One region of the Aureimonas populi genome, then DNA from elsewhere that is predicted to be linked to it. Evidence: riboswitches for the same ligand, from Rfam matches in the RefSeq annotation. Region 1 holds a riboswitch; the other holds the start of a gene.
The links. A riboswitch is a leader RNA that binds a small molecule or an ion and turns the genes downstream of it on or off. The one in region 1 is predicted to bind cobalamin.

Region 1 (4,206 bases):
ATGCGCCGCGCGACCTGCGCGATCCGGCTCTCCTCCGGCCGGTTGACCTGGAGGGCGGCGGCGAGCCCGGCGTCCGGCTCGCCCGCGTGCTTGAAGGAGATGGCGCCCGCCATCACCCGCCCGTCGAGCTCGGGCAGGACGACATGCATGGCCAGATCGGCGGGGGCGAGGCCGCGCTGGCCCTCCTCCCAGGCCTGCCGCCGCGTGGTGGCCACCGCCACCTGGAAGACGGGAAGGCCGAGCCTGTCGAACAGCGTCGCCCCGCCGGGCTCGGTGCCGCTGGAGAAGGCCGTGGCCGTAACGAGCGCCGCCGGCTTCAGCGCCGCCGCCATCTCCTCGACCAGCCGCACCGCCTCGCCGTCGCGCAGGCTCGGCACGAAGAGCGGCACGGCGAGGATCCCCCGCTCCTCCAGCGCCCCGGCCAGCGCCTCGACGGGCGCGGCGTCGCCGGCCAGCAGCATGGAGCGGTAGAAGAGGATCGGCACCACGGGCCGGCCCTTCGCCTCGAAACTCTCCAGCGGCACCGCACCATGGCCCGGCTTGTGGCAACCAGCCTTCGGGAAGGGCCGTGCGGCCGTCAGTTCGCGCTCGTGGCCGGCCAGATGCGCCATGCGGTCGAGGAGACGGCGCATATTGTCCGGCCCGCCCTCGCGGAAGCAGGCCAGAAGCGCTTCATAGTCCTCGCGCGCCACGGTGGAGAGCGCTTCCAGCCGCTCGTCGCGCTCGCGGCATTCGCCCGGCAGCAGCGCCAGCGCGATGCCGTGGGCGCGCGCGTGGGCGGCCAGCCGGTCGCAGCCGTAGCGCCACCAATCATAGCCGCCGAGAATGCGCACGAGAACGACGCGCGCGGCCAGCCGCTCCAGCCACAGATCCACCGACATGGGGTGGCGCAGATCGCGCAAGGGCGCGAGGCGCATGCCGGGCAAGGCATCGGCGCCCGCGTTCCACGCGGCGGAGAGCGCCGCCAGATCGCTGTCGGTGAAGGACAGCGCGACCATCTCCGCCGGCTCGTGCCGCAGATCGACAGGCTCGATCAGATCGTCCAGCGAGGCGGAGCTGGTGGCGAGGATGTGCATGTCAGGCCGCGAGCAGCGTTTCCACGGCCGCCCGGTCCAGCCCCTTGAGGCCGATGACGACGAGGCGCGTGGTGCGCGCCTCCCCCGGCTCCCAGGCGCGATCGTAATGGTGCGAGACGCGCGCGCCCACCGCCTGCACCAGAAGCCGCATGGGCTTGCCCTCCACATGGGCGAAGCCCTTCAGCCGCAGGACGTGCTGCGCCCGCGCCGCCGCCTCCACGCGGGCGGCGAGGTCGTCCGGGCTCGCGATAGCCGGCAGCTCGACCACGAAGCTGTCGAAATCGTCGTGCTCGTGGTCGAGCTCGCCGTCATGATGGGTCCTGCGGTTCTCGATATCCTCCTCCACGGCAAGGCCGAGGCCGAGGAGGACGCCGGGGTCGATGCGCCCTCCCTCGCTGGGGACGATCTTCACCGCGCGCGGCAGATGGGCCTTTACCGCCGCCAGCACGCGGGCGCGGGCCGCCTCGTCCAGCCGGTCGCTCTTGGAAAGGATGACGAGATCGGCGCAGGCGAGCTGGTCCTCGAACACCTCCTCCACCGGGTCGTCATGGTCGAGGCTCTCGTCGGCGGCGCGCTGCGCCTCCAGCGCGGCGCGGTCGCCCGTCACCTCTCCCTCGGCGAGGGCCGGCCCGTCCACCACGGCGACGACGCCGTCCACCGTCACCCGGCTCTTCACGCCCGGCCACTGGAACGCCTGCACCAGCGGCTTGGGCAGGGCGAGGCCCGAGGTCTCTATCAGGATGTGGTCCACCCTCGGCTCGCGGGCGAGAATCTTGTCGAGCGCGGGCACGAAATCGTCGGCCACGGTGCAGCAGATGCAGCCATTGGCCAGTTCCACGATGTCCTCGTCGGCGCAATTCTCCACGCCGCAGCCGCGCAGAAGCTCGCCGTCGATGCCCACGTCGCCGAACTCGTTGACGATGACGGCCAGGCGCGTGCCATGCGCGTTCTGGAGCACATGGCGGATGAGCGTCGTCTTGCCGGCGCCCAGGAAGCCGGTGACGATCGTGCAGGGCACGCGGGCGGGAGAGGCGGTCATGGCAGATCCTTCAGGTGATCGAATGGGGGAATGCGCGCCACCATGCCGCCCTTCAGCGAGGCCGGGCGGGGGCGGAAGGGCATGAGCCCGTCCCGCGAGCCGGCCAGCAGCCCGGCCCCGGCCACGAGGTCCGCGCCGCTGCCTGGCTCCAGCCCGCCGAAGATGTAGCTCCACGAGCCGGATTTGAGGATGGCGGCGCTCAGGGCGCGCTTGCAGTTGCCGAGGCACGCGACATGGGTGACGCGGATGCCCGTGCCCTGCGCGGCCCGGCGCGTATCCTCGGCCAGCACGGCGCCGGGGCGCGGCTGGTCCTGCGGGTCGCTCTCCCGGCGGCAGGAGGAGCAGACCACGATGGTCACGTCGCCGACATCGTCGGCAAGGGCGGGCGACGGATCGCGCGAACCGTTCGTCAAAGACATTCTCCTTGCCCGGGTGCACCCGCCGGGCGGTCAGGATTTCTCTTCGACGGCAGGTCTCCTGGCTCACGAAGCACCGTTCCAGGCCGCCTTCCCGAAGCATCGTCGCTTCAGTGGCTTATCGGCCGGGAACCCTTCGTTCACAGTTGCGGGGACAGCCGCGGAATTGCCTCCTTACGAGGCTCACCGCATTCCCTCTTAGCGCCCTCCCGGTGAGGAAGGGCGACCGTCGGCCCGCATCTAGAGCCGGCAGGGCGAGCCTGTCAACGAAGCGCGGCGGGGGCTTGTGCGCCGGGCGCGATGCGATAAGCCTGTGCGCGCTCGAACGCGGGCGGCCAGGATGGGGACCGGAGAATGACGACAGGCGCGCTGACGCTGGTGCTGGGCGGCGCGCGCTCGGGCAAGAGCCGCCACGCCGAGTCGCTGGTCCAGACGTATGCCCCGCCCTTCCTCTACATCGCGACCGCGCAGGCCCACGACGCGGAGATGGAAGCCCGCATCGCCCTCCACCGCCAGCGGCGCGACGGGCGCTGGCGCACGCTGGATGCGCCGCTCGATCCGGCAGGCGTCCTTCAGGCCGTGCCGGAGGGCGCGCCGCTCCTTCTCGACTGCCTGACGCTGTGGCTGAGCAATGTCATGCTGGCGGAGCGGGACGTCGAGGCCGAGATCGCCCGCCTCACCCAAACCCTTGCCGCCCCGCGCGGCCCGTGGGTCGTCGTCTCCAGCGAGGTGGGGCTCGGCATCGTGCCCGACAACGCGCTCGCCCGCCGCTTCCGCGATGCGGCGGGGCGGCTGAACCAGGAGATCGCGGCCGTGGCCGGCGCGGTGGTGCTCACCGTCGCCGGCCTGCCCATGAAGGTGAAATGATGCGTGAGATTTCGCAGGACGCCGCCGAACGGCACAAGGCGAAGATGGAGCGGCGCAAGGCGGTCCAGGATGCCGAGGTGGAGGGCAAGACGCTCGAGAAGGGCCTTCTCATCGTCAATACCGGCCCCGGCAAGGGCAAGACGACGGCCGCCTTCGGCCTTGCGCTCAGGATGCTGGGATACGGCCGGCGGGTGGGAATCGTGCAGTTCGTCAAGGGCGCGTGGCACACGGGCGAGAAGGACGCGCTCGCCCGCTTCGGCGATCTGGTGAGCTGGCACGCCATGGGCGAGGGCTTCACCTGGGAAACGCAGGACCTCCAGCGCGACATCGCGGCGGCCGGGCGCGCGTGGGAGAAGGCCCGCGAGCTGATGGCCGACCCCGCCCTCGGCCTCCTCGTCCTGGACGAACTGAACATCGCGCTGCGCTACGACTATCTGGACGTGAACGCGGTGGTGGAGACGCTGAAGGGCCGGCGGGACGACCTGCACGTCGTCGTCACGGGCCGCAACGCCAAGCCGGCCCTCGTGGAGGCGGCCGATCTCGTCACCGAGATGGGGCAGGTGAAGCACCATTTCGCCGCCGGGGTGAAGGCCCAGACCGGCATCGAGTTCTGACCTTGGCCAGGGCGCTGATGTTCCAGGGCACCGGCTCGGATGTCGGCAAGTCGCTGGTGGTGGCGGGTCTGGCCCGCGCCTTCACGCGGCGGGGGCTCGTCGTGCGCCCGTTCAAGCCGCAGAACATGTCGAACAACGCGGCCGTCACGGCCGATGGCGGCGAAATCGGCCGCGCGCAGGCGCTCCAGGCGCGC
Region 2 (4,206 bases), 1.4 Mb from region 1:
GACCACGGAGCGCGCCGAAAGCGTCACGGCGCGCGCCGCCCGCGATAGAGGATAACGGCGAAGAAGGGCACGCCGACCAGCGCCGTGACGACGCCGATCGGCAGAACCTGCTGGGGCAGGATCACCCGCGAGACGATGTCGGCGAGCACCATGAAGATCGCTCCGGCCAGCGTGCACACCGGCAGGAGCCGGATATGGCGCGGCCCCACGATGAACCGGGCGGCATGGGGAATGACGAGGCCCACGAAGCCGATGGACCCCACCAGCGACACCATGGTGGCCGTCATCAGCGCCGTGACGAGGAAGAGGACGAAGCGCACGGTGCGCACCGGCACGCCGAGGGAGGCGGCGGCATCCTCGCCGAAGGCGAAGGCATCGAGCGAGCGGGCATGGCGAAGGCAGACGACGAGCCCGACCCCCACCACGCCGGCCGCGAGCCCCGCATCCGACCAGCGTATGCCCGAGAAGCTTCCCAGCAGCCAGAACATGACGCTGCGCGCCTGCTCCGCGTCGGCCGTGGTGGTTACGATATAGGCGGTAAGCGCGTTGAAGAGCTGGGATGCCGCCACGCCCGCCAGGATCGTGCGCTCCGCGATCCCGCCCGCGCCGCCCGCCAGGAGAACGACGAAGAGAAAGGCGAGCACCGCCCCGGCGAAGGCGCCGGCCGAAAGCGTCACGGAGCCCGCGCCGAAACCGAGCAGCATGACGCAGACCGCCCCGGTGGAGGCGCCGGCGGAGATGCCCAGCACATAGGGCTCGGCCAGCGGATTGCGCAGGAGCGACTGGAGGATGGCGCCTGACAGCGCCAGTCCCGCCCCGCAGCATGCCGCCACCAGCGAGCGGCTCAGCCGGTAGTCCCAGATCACGCTTTCCTGGATGCGGCTCAACTCGTGCTCGGTCCAGCCGAGCCGGTTCGTCACCGCCGCCAGCGTCGTCTCCAGTGGGATGGGCATTTCCCCGATGCCGACGCCAAGGGCGATGGCGAGCGGCAGGAGACAGCCCGAGAGTGCCAGGAGGACGCCGAGCCAGAGGCCGGGCCGCCGGTCGATGACCGTTCTCAATCGAGGAGCCCGAAGCGCTCGATCGAGGCGGCGAGGGTTTCCAGCCCGTCGATCGTGCGGATGGTGGGGTTCATGGCCTGGGCGTCCATCTCGACGATGCGCCCTGACCGGACGGCGGCAAGCTCGCGCGCGAGCGGGTCGGTTTGCAGAAAGTTCCGCTTCACCGCCGGGTCGTCGCTCGGCTGGTTGCGGCGGCTCATCGCCCCGATGACGATGATGTCCGGATCGGCGGTGGCGATGGCCTCCCAGCTCACCAGCGGCCATTCAGCCTCGGTCGCGATGACGTTGCGCAGTCCGAGCGTTGCGGCCATGTAGCCCGAGGCCCCGTTGCGCCCGGCCACCCATGCGTCGCCGGCCACCTCGGGGCTGGAGAACCAGAACAGAACCGAGGTGTCCGCCGCGTGGCGCGAGAGCCGCCGGCGAACGGCGTCCTCGCGCGCCTCGAACCGGGCGATCAGCGCCCGCCCGCGCTCGCTTACGTCGAAGATCGCGGCAAGCTCGGCGATTTCCCGGTAGAGGAGGCCGGGGTTCCACAGATCGGCCCTCGAGCCGTCGGCGCGGGCGTTGCCGGTGGTGGCGCAGTCGGTCGGCGAGATGTAGCTCGGCACGCCGAGGTCGGCGAACTGCCCGCGCGTGCCCACGCGGCCCTCCGGGCCCACGGCCGAGAGGAACTGCACGGCGATGACATCGGGATCGGTGCCCACGACCGCCTCGAAGCTGGGCTGGCTGTTGGCGAGGCGTGGCACGCGCGCATTCTCTTGCGCGACACGTTCCAGGACGGGCGACACCCATATGGCGGTGCCCACCATGCGCTCGGCAAGGCCGAGGAGAAGCATGATCTCCGTGCTGTTCTGCCCAAGGCCCACGGCCCGCTGCGGCGGGGCCTCGAAAACGACCTCCATCCCGCAATTCTCGATGGCGAGCGGATAGGAGGTCTGCGCGGCCGCGCCTCCCGCCAAAGCGGCGAGAAGCAGGGGGCCGGCGAAAAGACTGGGAAGACGCATCGAAACCTCTCGTGATGCAGTTCGCGGCGGACGAACGGCACTCCGAAGGCGGTGCGCGGGGAGAGGTCATGCCGCGGGCCGGCGACGAGGGCCCTGGACAGAAGGGCGGCCCCGGACGGCGCGCCCCAACCCCTGCCGACACACCTCGTCCGGCTTGCTGGTCGTCGTCCCGGCAGGTCTCCTGGCTCGCGGCTCGAGCGCCTCCCGTCCCCTTCCCGGCGCGAGCCAGTGGCATGGACGGCAGGCTTGCCGCTTACAGTTGCGAGGGCAGCCCCGGCCTCGGACCCCGAAGGATCCTCACCGCGTTCCCTTTTCATCCGCGTTCGATAGCGGAACCGTGACCGCCCCTCATAGGCCGCCGGAAGGCGAATGCGCAAGGGACGCCGGGCCTCCTCGGCGCCGTCCGGGGGCGATTCGTTAATCGGATTCGCATAATACTCGCGTCGCGAACTTGACGGCGACCACAACGCGACAATGTCGAGGGAGAAACAGCAAGGACCGGGCCCTGGGCCGGGGCGCTGGGGCGACGCCGGCTCGAACTGGACTTTTCTCGACGATGCACCTTGGACGACAAACCCGCTACTGGATCGTTCTGGGTATGCTGCTCGTTGGCTTCTGCGGCATCTGCGTGCTCACCCTGGTCGAGCTGCGGCGCGATAGCTGGACGAATGCGATGACGGGCGCGCGCAATCTTCTGACCGTTCTTTCGCAGGATATCGAAAGCAATATACGAGCCTATGACAGGGCGCTGACTGCCGTTCAGCAGAAGCTGGCCGATCCGCGCATCGACGAGCTGACCCCGGAGTTGCAGGAGCGCTTCCTCTTCAGCAGCACGCTGATCGAGCCCTATTTCGTCGGGCTCTTCGTCATGAACGCCGAAGGCGAGATCATGCACGACGCGGGCAGCGTCGGCCCCCAGGCGCAGAACTTCTCCGACCGCGCCTATTTCCAGGTGCACCAAAACGGGCAGGCGAGCGGGCTGTACATCAGCACCCCGTTCGAGCCGCGCCGGCACGTCGCGGACACGGTCATCGCGCTCAGCCGCCGCATCGACGCGCAGGACGGTTCCTTCGACGGCATCGTCGTGGGCATCGTGCGGCTCGCATATTTCCACGAGCTGTTCCAGACCGCGCAGCTCAAGCCCGACGATTCGATCAATCTCTTCACCGCCGGGGGCGTGATGCTGATGCGCAGCCCCTATCTGGAAAGCCAGGTGGGGCGCGACATGTCCGCTTCCGAGAACGTGCGGCGCTTCCAGGCCGCGCCCTCGGGCGAGTTCTCGGGCATCGCGGCGGTGGACGGCGTCGCGCGCGTCTACAATTTCGTCCATGTGGGGGATCTGCCGCTGATCCTGAACGTCGCCCTCTCGCAGGAGGGGATATTCGCGCCGTGGCGCGCGCAGGCCGTGCGGATCGGCGCCGTGCTCCTTCTTCTGTGCGTGTTGGCCGTGACGCTGGCGGTGTTCATCCACCGCGAATTCGCCCGGCGAAGGCGGGCCGAGGCAACCATGCGCAGAAGCGAGGCGCAGTATCGGCTGCTGGCCGACAACGCCACCGACGTGATCATCCGGCTCGATCGCGATCTCGTGCGCCGCTATGTCTCGCCAGCCTCGCTGCACGTGCTCGGCCTCGCGCCCGAAGAGCTGGTGGGCAAGCGGACGAAGGAAACCATCCATCCCGACGACTGGCCGCTTCTGGAGAGCGTCGTGCAGGGGGTGCGCGATTCGGGCACCCAGGCCGAGGCGATCTATCGGCTCCGGCACCGGGACGGGTCCTTTGTCTGGGTGGAGGGCCGCTACAATTTCGTGGCCGAGGACCAGGGCTTCATCGTCGTACTGCGCGACATCACCAAGCGCAAGTCGGCGGAGATCCGGCTGGCCGCCGCCCATGCCGAACTCGCCACGTTGGCCAACACGGACGGGCTGACGGGCCTTGCCAACCGGCGGCGGTTCGACGAGGCCCTGCATGCGGAGCACGAGCGGGCGATGCGGGACGGCGCGCTCCTGTCCCTGCTGCTCATCGATGTCGATCGCTTCAAGCGCTTCAACGACCGCTATGGCCATCAGGCCGGCGACGAATGCCTGCGGCGCGTGGCCAGGGCGATCGAGTCCTGCCTGCGGCCGGGCGATCTGTGCGCCCGCT

Region 2: it holds a riboswitch for cobalamin, as region 1 does, so the genes downstream of both, J7654_RS01385 (ABC transporter substrate-binding protein) here and J7654_RS07835 (DUF1636 family protein) in region 1, are expected to answer to the same signal.

The regions. Positions count from the first base shown of each region.
Region 1 is NZ_CP072611.1:1,702,185-1,706,390, reverse strand. Features, by position in the region: gene cobN (cobaltochelatase subunit CobN) at 1-1,076, opposite strand, end outside; gene cobW (cobalamin biosynthesis protein CobW) at 1,078-2,115, opposite strand; gene J7654_RS07835 (DUF1636 family protein) at 2,112-2,534, opposite strand; cobalamin riboswitch at 2,566-2,777, opposite strand; gene cobU (bifunctional adenosylcobinamide kinase/adenosylcobinamide-phosphate guanylyltransferase) at 2,886-3,398, shown strand; gene cobO (cob(I)yrinic acid a,c-diamide adenosyltransferase) at 3,398-4,012, shown strand; gene J7654_RS07820 (cobyric acid synthase) at 4,030-4,206, shown strand, end outside.
Region 2 is NZ_CP072611.1:296,103-300,308, reverse strand. Features, by position in the region: gene J7654_RS01395 (ABC transporter ATP-binding protein) at 1-27, opposite strand, end outside; gene J7654_RS01390 (FecCD family ABC transporter permease) at 24-1,061, opposite strand; gene J7654_RS01385 (ABC transporter substrate-binding protein) at 1,058-2,065, opposite strand; cobalamin riboswitch at 2,220-2,420, opposite strand; gene J7654_RS01380 (diguanylate cyclase domain-containing protein) at 2,622-4,206, shown strand, end outside.